DNA from 3 places in the Exiguobacterium sp. s59 genome. Region 3 is predicted to be linked to each of the others. Evidence: riboswitches for the same ligand, from Rfam matches in the RefSeq annotation. Region 3 holds a riboswitch; each other region holds the start of a gene.

Region 1 (3,099 bases), on a different contig from region 3:
GCACCCCACGCATCCAACGCGGTCGATAGTGCATCGGTATCGTTCGTCTTGCCAAGCGTCTGGTCAATCGCCTGTCGGAACGCCTTCGCTCCAGCGACCGCACCGTCTGGATGCCCATGAATCCCGCCGCCGGCATTGATGACGACATCCGTTCCGAAGTCTCGAACCAAGTCCGGGACGAGTCCAGGATGAATCCCGGCAGATGGGACCGTCAGAATCGGTTTCGTCCAATGGGGTTCTGTCGCATACGTCTGAATCTGTTGCGCTTCGTCTTTCGGTGTCGACAGCGAACCATACGGCGACGGGAAGAGCGTCAAGTCCGCCCCGGCGAGTCGAATCAGTTTCCCGAAAAGGAGGGAATGGCGGACTGATCCAGTCAACGCCCCCGCAAAAGCGGGATGTGCCAAAATCGGAACGTGAATCTCAGAGTCTTTGGCGAGTTCTCGCAAGGCATCGAGCCCATACGTATACACGTTAAACAAGAGCGCGGTCGCGCCAGCCTCAATCAATTGCTTCGCCTGTTCGCGTAACGTGAAGACGGGTCCACTCAATGTCACGGCGTATAGAACGGAGCGACCCGTCAATTCTTGATGTTCTTGAATGATCGATGCCCCGACCCGTGCCCGTTCGAGCGACGGGGTAAGTGGATTGTCATATAAAATCTCATCGTCCTTGACGAGGTCGATTCCGCCGTTGAATTGGTCACGGAGCTGTGTCGCCAAAAAGTCGAGGTCCCGTCCGATAACACCTTTGAAGATACTCATGGCGAGCGGTCGGTCGTGTACACGAAGGATGTCGCGAACACCTTCGACACCGAATGTGGCACCAGGGAAGTCTGATGCGAGCTCTTCCGGGAGTGATAGGTCAATCAGTTGGACGCTTGGGTCGAGTGATAGTTTTCCAAACGTCGTCGTCAGAATGGACGAGAAGTCTGGCGTCACATTATGTAGCGGGTAACGAATAGAGAAGCGACTCGTCGTTTCTTGTTGGGACGTCTCGATGACCTCACCACGGAACGCCTGCAGTTGATGTTGCTCGATGTGGTTCAACTCGGTCCACGTGCCGACGGTCAGCTCATGTGCGATTTTTTCAGCCACGCGTTCGACGTGATCGGTATGTTTGATTTCATAAGTAGCGATAATTCCCATAAGTTCCTCCTTTCAGGTCAAACAAAAAATGACCTCATGCCAAGGCAAGAGGTCATTCGAAAACAATGAACTCTTATCTCTCAGCGATAGCTGCAAGAATTAGCACCGTGCCATTTCTGGTCGGTTGCTGCGACATCATCGGGCTTGTCCCTCCGTCTGCTCTTGATAAGAATAGTTGTGAAGTTGTGAAATTTAATTGAATTTTTACATAGAATCGCTCACTCGTCAATTCCTTTTTTTGAGAAAAAAAGTTTGAAAATAATGTTTCTATATATGCGTGTCAAAAATAGGGAGTCGACCGAAAATAGAGGATTGACAACTAGCGTCTCGAGTCCGTAATATTCGTCTCAACACGTCAAACACAATTAAATCATTTACTCTTATCGCGAGTTGGCAGAGGGAATTGGCCCTAAGACGCCGCAGCAACCGACCATTTGGCACGGTGCTACATCCACCAGACATATGTCTGAAAGATGAGAGGAACAACCAATTTGGGTGTGCCTCTTTCTCGCGGAGAAAGGGGCTTTTTTCATGTATATGCACAGGAAAGGGGAAAGCATCATGGCTTATAAGGCGTTTACAGAACAGAGTGTCGTCGACCATGTTCGACAGTTGGGGTTACTAGAAGAGGGGATCGCAGAATGTGAGGAAATCGGAGATGGAAATTTAAATCTCGTCTTTCGCGTTCGCCAAGGCGATACGTCATTGATTGTGAAACAGGCGTTACCATACGCAAAAGTCGTTGGAGAGAGCTGGCCGCTCACGCTTGATCGGTCTTGGATTGAACAGCTGGCCCTTCGTGAGTTTTACAAAGTCGTTCCACAGTTCGTACCGGGTGTCCTCGGGAGCGACCGTGAACTCGCTTATACGATTTTGGAAGATTTATCAGCTTTTGAGATTGTCCGCACCGGCTTTCTAAAAGGCGAGAGCTATCCGAATTTAGCGCGTCACGTCGGTACATTCCTCGGTGAAACGTTGTTTGCGACGTCTGACTATGCGAACGGTCCACTCGTCAAGAAACAAATCGAAAAGGAGTATTATAATCCAGAACTGTGCGATATCACGGAGAAACTCATCTTTACCGACCCGTATCGCGATGCAGAATCGAATCAGATTGAATCTGCCATTCGTACAGATGTTGAAAAATTATGGTCAGATCTCGCCCTGAAGATTGAAGTGGCCAAATTGAAGGTCGGGTTCGTGACGAAACATGAAGCGTTATTACATGGAGATTTACATACAGGAAGTATTTTTGCGACGCGTCAAGAAACGAAAATCATCGATCCTGAGTTTGCGTTTTATGGTCCGTTCGGCTTTGATATCGGTCAAATCATTGCTCATTTAGTGTTCTCGACGTATGCGCATCCGTTGAAACGGTTCGAACGCTTCACAGAAGTGCTCACCGTCTGGGAGACGTTTGAAAAAACGTTCCGCACACGCTTCACACAGGCGGTCGAACCGTTCAACACAGTAGGATTCGTGGACGAACTGTTGCCGTCGATTTTGAGTGATGCGATTGGTTACGCAGGCTGTGAACTGATTCGTCGAACGATTGGTCTTGCTGGGGTCGCTGACTTAGAAACACTACCAGACGACCTTCGCATCGAACGGAAACGCCACTCCTTAGAACTCGGCACGCGCCTCATCAAACAGCGCCATCAGATTCAATCGATTGACCAGTTGATTCCAGTCCTGTCGGAGGTGCGAGTATGAGTGTGCAAAGTATTCATTTCGATGCCGACACTGAAATCTTGACGATTTTAGATCAGACACAGTTGCCGCAAGAAGAGCGCTATATTGAAGTGTTGACGCTCGAACAGGCCGAACATGCGATCAAGTCGCTTCAAGTTCGAGGAGCACCGGCCATCGCCTATTTCGGGGCGTTCGTCCTCGCAAAAGAAGCATCACGTCTGCAAGATAATCCATATTTTCACCGCCAATTGGACCAAGT
Region 2 (3,099 bases), on a different contig from region 3:
TAACCTAAAAAAACCGACCTTTCCGTGGAAAGGTCGGTTTTTTTGATTATGCGAAACGCTTCGCGCCTTCTTCAAGAACTGCTGCTTTATCTGTTTGCTCCCATGGGAGTTCGATATCTGTACGACCGAAGTGACCGTAAGCTGCTGTTTGCTTGTAGATTGGACGGCGAAGGTCAAGCATCTTGATGATGCCTGCTGGACGGAGGTCGAAGTTCTCACGAACGAGTTCAACGAGCTCTGTTTCGCTCAATTTACCAGTGCCGAACGTATCGACAGCGATTGATACTGGATGTGCTACCCCAATCGCGTAAGCGAGTTGAACTTCTGCTTTATCCGCAAGTCCTGCTGCAACGATGTTTTTCGCTACATAACGAGCTGCGTACGCCGCTGAACGGTCAACTTTTGTAGGATCTTTACCAGAGAACGCGCCACCGCCGTGACGAGCGTAACCACCGTACGTATCGACGATGATTTTACGTCCTGTAAGACCTGCATCCCCTTGTGGTCCACCGATTACGAAGCGACCAGTCGGGTTAATGAAGTATTTCGTTTCAGCATCGATGAGTTCAGCCGGGATGACTGCTTCGATGACATGTTTTTTCAAGTCTTCTTGAATTTGCTCAAGTGTGATTTCTTCAGCGTGTTGTGTCGAGATGACGATTGTATCGATACGAACAGGGTTGTTGTCCTCATCGTACTCGACCGTCACTTGCGTCTTACCATCCGGACGGAGGTATTCAAGCGTACCGTTCTTACGAACTTCAGCAAGGCGACGTGACAACTTGTGCGCCAATGAGATTGGGAGCGGCATGAGCTCAGGTGTCTCGTTTGTCGCATATCCGAACATGAGACCTTGGTCACCTGCACCGATTGCATCAAGTTCCTCTTCAGTCATCTGACCTTCACGTGCTTCAAGAGCCTGGTCAACACCTTGCGCGATGTCTACTGACTGCTCGTCAATCGACGTCAAGACCGCACATGTTTCTGCGTCGAAACCATATTTCGCACGTGTGTATCCGATTTCACGGATTGTTTCACGGACAACTTTCGGGATATCCACGTAAGTTGACGTTGTGATTTCACCAGCTACGAGTACAAGACCTGTTGTGACAGACGTTTCTGCCGCAACACGGGCATTCGGGTCTTCCGCTAAAATGGCATCCAAAATCGAGTCAGAGATCTGATCACAAATTTTATCTGGATGTCCTTCAGTAACCGACTCTGAAGTAAAAAGTCGACGGTTCAATTTTGACATTCAAAAAACCTCCTATAATAAGGGTGATATGTGGACGGTACTCGTTCCCCTTACGCGTTGCTTTGGGACGGTAATGAAAAAAACCTCCCCCGATGACATACATGGGGAAAGGTTGAATCGTTCTTCCTTACCCTCTTATCGTTCGAAGCTAATGGCTTCGCTTCAGGATAGCACCTTTTCCGCACAAGACTTCATGTCGGACGGTTGCTGGGCTTCGTAGGGCCTTGTTCCCTCCACCGCTCAGAATAAGAGTATCCGTTACGAAAACCATCATATAAATGACGCTCGATTATGTCAAGGGAATCAGACGAATTCGTAAAAGTTTTCACTGACTTGCAAAACATTTCTGTTTGTGAATCGTCAAACATTTTTTAATTCGTTTCTGTTTTTTAACACCTTGTGATAAGAGAATGTGATAAACTGTCTTTGTAAGAAAGCGCTTACTTAGAGAGAAGAAACGCTTGTTTTTAATTAGTGTGTCACATATAATTAAAAATGTCATACTGATTAATCGTAATCGCGGAAGTATGCGGATTTCATCCACATCTATTTAGGGGAAAGGTGGGATTCAGGATGGCGACAACGCTCCTGAAAATCGAAGAATTAATTAATGGTGCCGACATGAAACGGAACTTGACGGTTCCAGAACTGGTGGAAGAAGCCATTCAAAACGGTGAAGGTGTACTGACAAAAGACGGGGCTTTATCTGTCAGCACCGGTGCTTTTACCGGACGGTCACCGAAAGACAAATTCGTCGTACAAGATGAAGTCAGCAACAACCTTGTTGATTGGGGAAAAGTGAACCAACCAATCGCAGAAGAGAAGTTTTCAGCACTTCTCGACAAAGTACTCGATCATTTAGAAAAGAAAGATAAGCTTTATTACCTCGAAGCGTCTGCAGGTGCCGATGAGCACTATACGCTACCGGTTCGTGCGATCACAGAATATGCATGGCACAGCCTGTTCGCGAAGCAATTATTCTTACGTGAATGGCCGACGAAAGGTGCGTTCGATCCGTTCACGGTCATCTATGCACCGAGTTATAAAGCAGACCCTGCAGTCGATGGTACGAACTCAGAGACGTTCATTCTCGTTTCATTCGCCAAGCGCACGATTCTGATCGGGGGAACAGAATACGGTGGCGAAATTAAAAAGTCAATTTTCTCCGTCATGAACTTCTTGTTGCCTGAGCAAAACGTATTATCGATGCACTGCTCGGCAAACGTCAATGATGCAAACGAAACGGCCCTCTTCTTTGGATTGTCGGGAACTGGAAAGACGACACTCTCGGCAGATCCGGAGCGCCATTTGATTGGAGACGACGAGCACGGATGGTCACCGGATGGGGTCTTCAACATCGAGGGTGGTTGCTACGCGAAGACGATCAACCTGTCACGTGAGAACGAACCACAAATCTATGATGCGATCCGATTCGGTTCATTGATCGAAAACGTCGTATTAAACGAAGATCGTACGCCTGACTATAAGAACATTTCCTTGACGGAAAATACACGTGCGGCGTATCCGATCGAGTTCATCGACAACGCCTTACTTCCATCACGTGCCGGTCATCCGAATACAATCGTCTTCTTGACGGCAGATGCGTACGGTGTCTTACCTCCAATCAGCAAACTAACGAAAGAACAGGCGATGTATCATTTCTTGTCTGGTTATACGTCTAAACTTGCTGGTACGGAGCGTGGGGTCACAGAACCACAAGCGACGTTCTCGACTTGCTTCGGTTCACCGTTCCTCCCGCTCGCTCCTGAGCGTTATGCGGATATGCTCGGTCAGTTAATTGAAGAACACGATGTGGATGTCTACCTTGTCAACACAGGTTGGAC
Region 3 (3,099 bases):
CCCCAGTCTGTCCAGAACTGTTGCATGGTTCGACACCTCCCTTACGTTTACGCCGCTCGTCATCAAATAACGGACAGCAAGTTCTGTTTGATCGTGATCGCCATCAAGGTGAACGAGCAGATTTCCGACAAGACCCGCTTTCAATTTCTTGATCCCGCCTCCGATGATGTTCGGTAGGATGCCGAATCGTTTCGTCAACTGGGCGAGCACAGCCTGTTCCGTCTGACTGCCGATGAACGATAGATGGACGAGTGTACCACGCGTCTGTAATTCCGACACGACTTCTTCCGGGACGTCGAGGTTCGTCTTCAAGAACCGTTGCGTCGTTTCGTGTCTTGGATTTGAAAAGACATCCAACACATTCCCTTGCTCGATGATTTCGCCGTGATCGATCACCGCAACCCTGTCACAAATTCGCTCAATCACTTCCATCTCATGCGTGATGAGAAAAATCGTCAAACCGAGCTTTCGGTTGATCTCGAGCAATAACTCTAAAATAGATTCCGTCGTCTCAGGGTCAAGCGCGCTCGTCGACTCGTCACTGAGGAGGATGTCCGGTTCATGTGCGAGCGCACGAGCAATGGCGACGCGCTGTTTTTGTCCGCCTGATAATTGTTCAGGGTAATGGTTCCGATGTTCGGATAGACCGACGATGTCGAGGTAGCGGTCGACCCGTTCACGGATGACTCCTTTCCCGAGCCCTTCGAGGCGGAGCGGGATGGCGACATTTTCTTCAACGGTCGCAGTCTTCAATAAGTTGTAATGTTGAAAGATCATCCCGATTCGCTGACGTAGCGAAGAGAGTTCTTTTTTCTTTAATTGTGTAATGTCTTGTCCCTCAATCTCAACGACACCTGTCGTCGGTCGTTCCAATAGATTGATCATCCGGATGAGTGTGCTCTTACCGGCACCGCTTCGACCGATGATGCCGAAAATCTCCCCCTTTTCGATTGTGAGGGAGACGTCGTCGAGCGCGGTAATCGTATCTCCATTGACGTGAAATTGCTTTGTGATGTGTTTCAGTTCAATCATCGAATCCCTCCTTAGAACGCTGGTACGACAGAACCATTGAATTCTTCTTCGATGAAAGTACGTACTTCATCCGAATGGTAGTATGATTTCAACGTCTCGACAACTTCATCTTCTTTGTTAGCTGAACGGACAACGACATAGTTCGGGTACGGGTTATCGACCGTGTCTTCGTGGAAAAGCGCGTCTTCGTTGATTGAAAGGCCAGCTCCCATAGCGAAGTTCGTATTGATTGCTGCAAGCGCCACTTCCGGAAGCTGTGTCGGGAGCTGTGAGGCTTCAAGTTCGATAAATTCAAGGTTGAGTGGATTCTCGGCGATATCCCGTTTCGTCGCCTTATCCGTCAGACCTTCTTTCAATGTGATGAGACCAGCCGTCTCGTATAGACGGAGCGCTCGAAGTTCGTTCGCCGGGTCATTCGGTACAGCCACTTTATCCCCTTCTTTTAAATCCTTGATATCCTTCAACTTCTCAGAATACAGCCCCATCGGGAAGGCGACCGTTTTGAATACGTCGTCAATCTTGTAGCCTTTATCTGATTTTTGAAGTTCTAAGAACGAGAGCGTCTGATAACTGTTCACGTCGAGACTGCCTTCGTCGAGAGCAGTGTTCGGTGTGTTGTAATCATTGAATACTTTAATGTCGATTTCAAGCCCGTCCTCTTTCGCGAGTTCTTGCACTTTCTCTGCAATCTGCTCGTGTGGGCCACCGGTCACTCCGATCGTCAGTTCTTCCGTGCTGAGCGTCTCGCTCGCCTCGGATTGTCCACACGCGGAAAGTGCGATTGCTGCAAGAAATGATGTACCTGCCAAAAGTGTTTTTTGTTTGATGTTCATGAATATTTCCTCCTCCAAATGAAAGCCCGCTACTCACGAAGAGCGGCGGGCACGACAAGTGAAAGTCGGACACGCTCATCTCCCAGACGTCTCGTCTGTTGGAATTAGCACCATGATCATACTGATCTGGTTGCCGGGTTTCATCGGGCCAGTCCCTCCACCACTCTTGATAAGCAATCGGTTCTATTATTTTGTTATTATATTACTGATAAAAGCATTATTTGTAAACCACTTCTTGAAGATTTATGAGAATTTCTTTTAACCGTTCTAAATCATCGAAATCACGAAATCCTTGAATCTTGATTTCTTTACGAATCAATGTGACCAATTCATCGATTTGATCAAAACGAATACCAAGTTGCGCAAGTGAAGTTGGTGCACCGATGGATTGAAGCCAGTTCTCGAGAATTACGGTGTCCTCTGATGCTACCAGTCGCTCTTGAACCACCAATCCGAACCCCACCTTATCCCCGTGTAGCCAATGATGAGTCGAGTCAAAGCGACTGAGCGCATTATGAACGGCATGCGCGACAGCAACACGTGTGCCGGCATCTCCAAACCCACCGACCGCACCACCGATTGCGAGGACGTGATCGACGATATATCGGATGTCCGTGCCGTAGCGACGGAAATCCTGTTCGCGGATCGACAGGTCCATCAACTTGCCACACTGTGCCGCGAGCGATAGCCCTGACTGAATGCCTGCATCCCTTGATGTCGTTCCGCTAATATATCGGGCCTCGTACCACTTTGCGACCGTATCGATCACGCCAGCCTTGAAATAGTCGTAAGGTGAATCACGTAACAGTCGTTCATCCGCGATGACGCGCTCGATGACGACCGGAAATGTGTCGTAACGGATATATGACCCCTCCTCAGTGTAGATGACGCTAAGCGGTGTGAAGGCGGCACAGTTTGACACGAGTGTTGGGACGACAATGAGCGGTACGCTCTGAGAAGCCGCGATTCGTTTTGCTGTATCAATCAATTTGCCGCCACCAACGGCAATCCATACGTCAGGTCGATAACCGTTCAACCGTTCAACTTCCTCGTCTGAACATTCTCCAGTAAATCGTACGCTCGGGAGATCCGCAAGGCGAGGCGACACGCGCACCGCCTTGCTATACCCGCTCTTCCCTCTCAAGACAAGCGCCTCCCGCTTCCCGATACGCGCGGGAAGATTCTCAAGTGCGTCTTTCGAATGATCGTACTCAAGTACCGCCTGACGAATCAT

The links. A riboswitch is a leader RNA that binds a small molecule or an ion and turns the genes downstream of it on or off. The one in region 3 is predicted to bind S-adenosylmethionine.
Region 1: another riboswitch for S-adenosylmethionine. It lies ahead of mtnK (S-methyl-5-thioribose kinase); the one in region 3 lies ahead of KNO91_RS09000 (MetQ/NlpA family ABC transporter substrate-binding protein).
Region 2: another riboswitch for S-adenosylmethionine. It lies ahead of metK (methionine adenosyltransferase); the one in region 3 lies ahead of KNO91_RS09000 (MetQ/NlpA family ABC transporter substrate-binding protein).

What each region holds. Positions count from the first base shown of each region.
Region 1 covers NZ_JACSKG010000002.1:147,135-150,233, forward strand. Annotated here, with positions in the region: gene KNO91_RS04125 (2,3-diketo-5-methylthiopentyl-1-phosphate enolase) at 1-1,148, opposite strand, end outside; SAM riboswitch class I at 1,219-1,320, opposite strand; SAM riboswitch class I at 1,526-1,628, shown strand; gene mtnK (S-methyl-5-thioribose kinase) at 1,710-2,861, shown strand; gene mtnA (S-methyl-5-thioribose-1-phosphate isomerase) at 2,858-3,099, shown strand, end outside.
Region 2 covers NZ_JACSKG010000003.1:166,381-169,479, forward strand. Annotated here, with positions in the region: gene KNO91_RS06815 (hypothetical protein) at 1-3, shown strand, start outside; gene metK (methionine adenosyltransferase) at 47-1,255, opposite strand; SAM riboswitch class I at 1,388-1,507, opposite strand; gene pckA (phosphoenolpyruvate carboxykinase (ATP)) at 1,829-3,099, shown strand, end outside.
Region 3 covers NZ_JACSKG010000004.1:165,701-168,799, forward strand. Annotated here, with positions in the region: gene KNO91_RS08990 (methionine ABC transporter permease) at 1-26, opposite strand, end outside; gene KNO91_RS08995 (methionine ABC transporter ATP-binding protein) at 1-1,032, opposite strand, end outside; gene KNO91_RS09000 (MetQ/NlpA family ABC transporter substrate-binding protein) at 1,044-1,865, opposite strand; SAM riboswitch class I at 1,938-2,041, opposite strand; gene KNO91_RS09005 (iron-containing alcohol dehydrogenase) at 2,083-3,099, opposite strand; gene KNO91_RS09010 (aminotransferase class I/II-fold pyridoxal phosphate-dependent enzyme) at 3,096-3,099, opposite strand, start outside.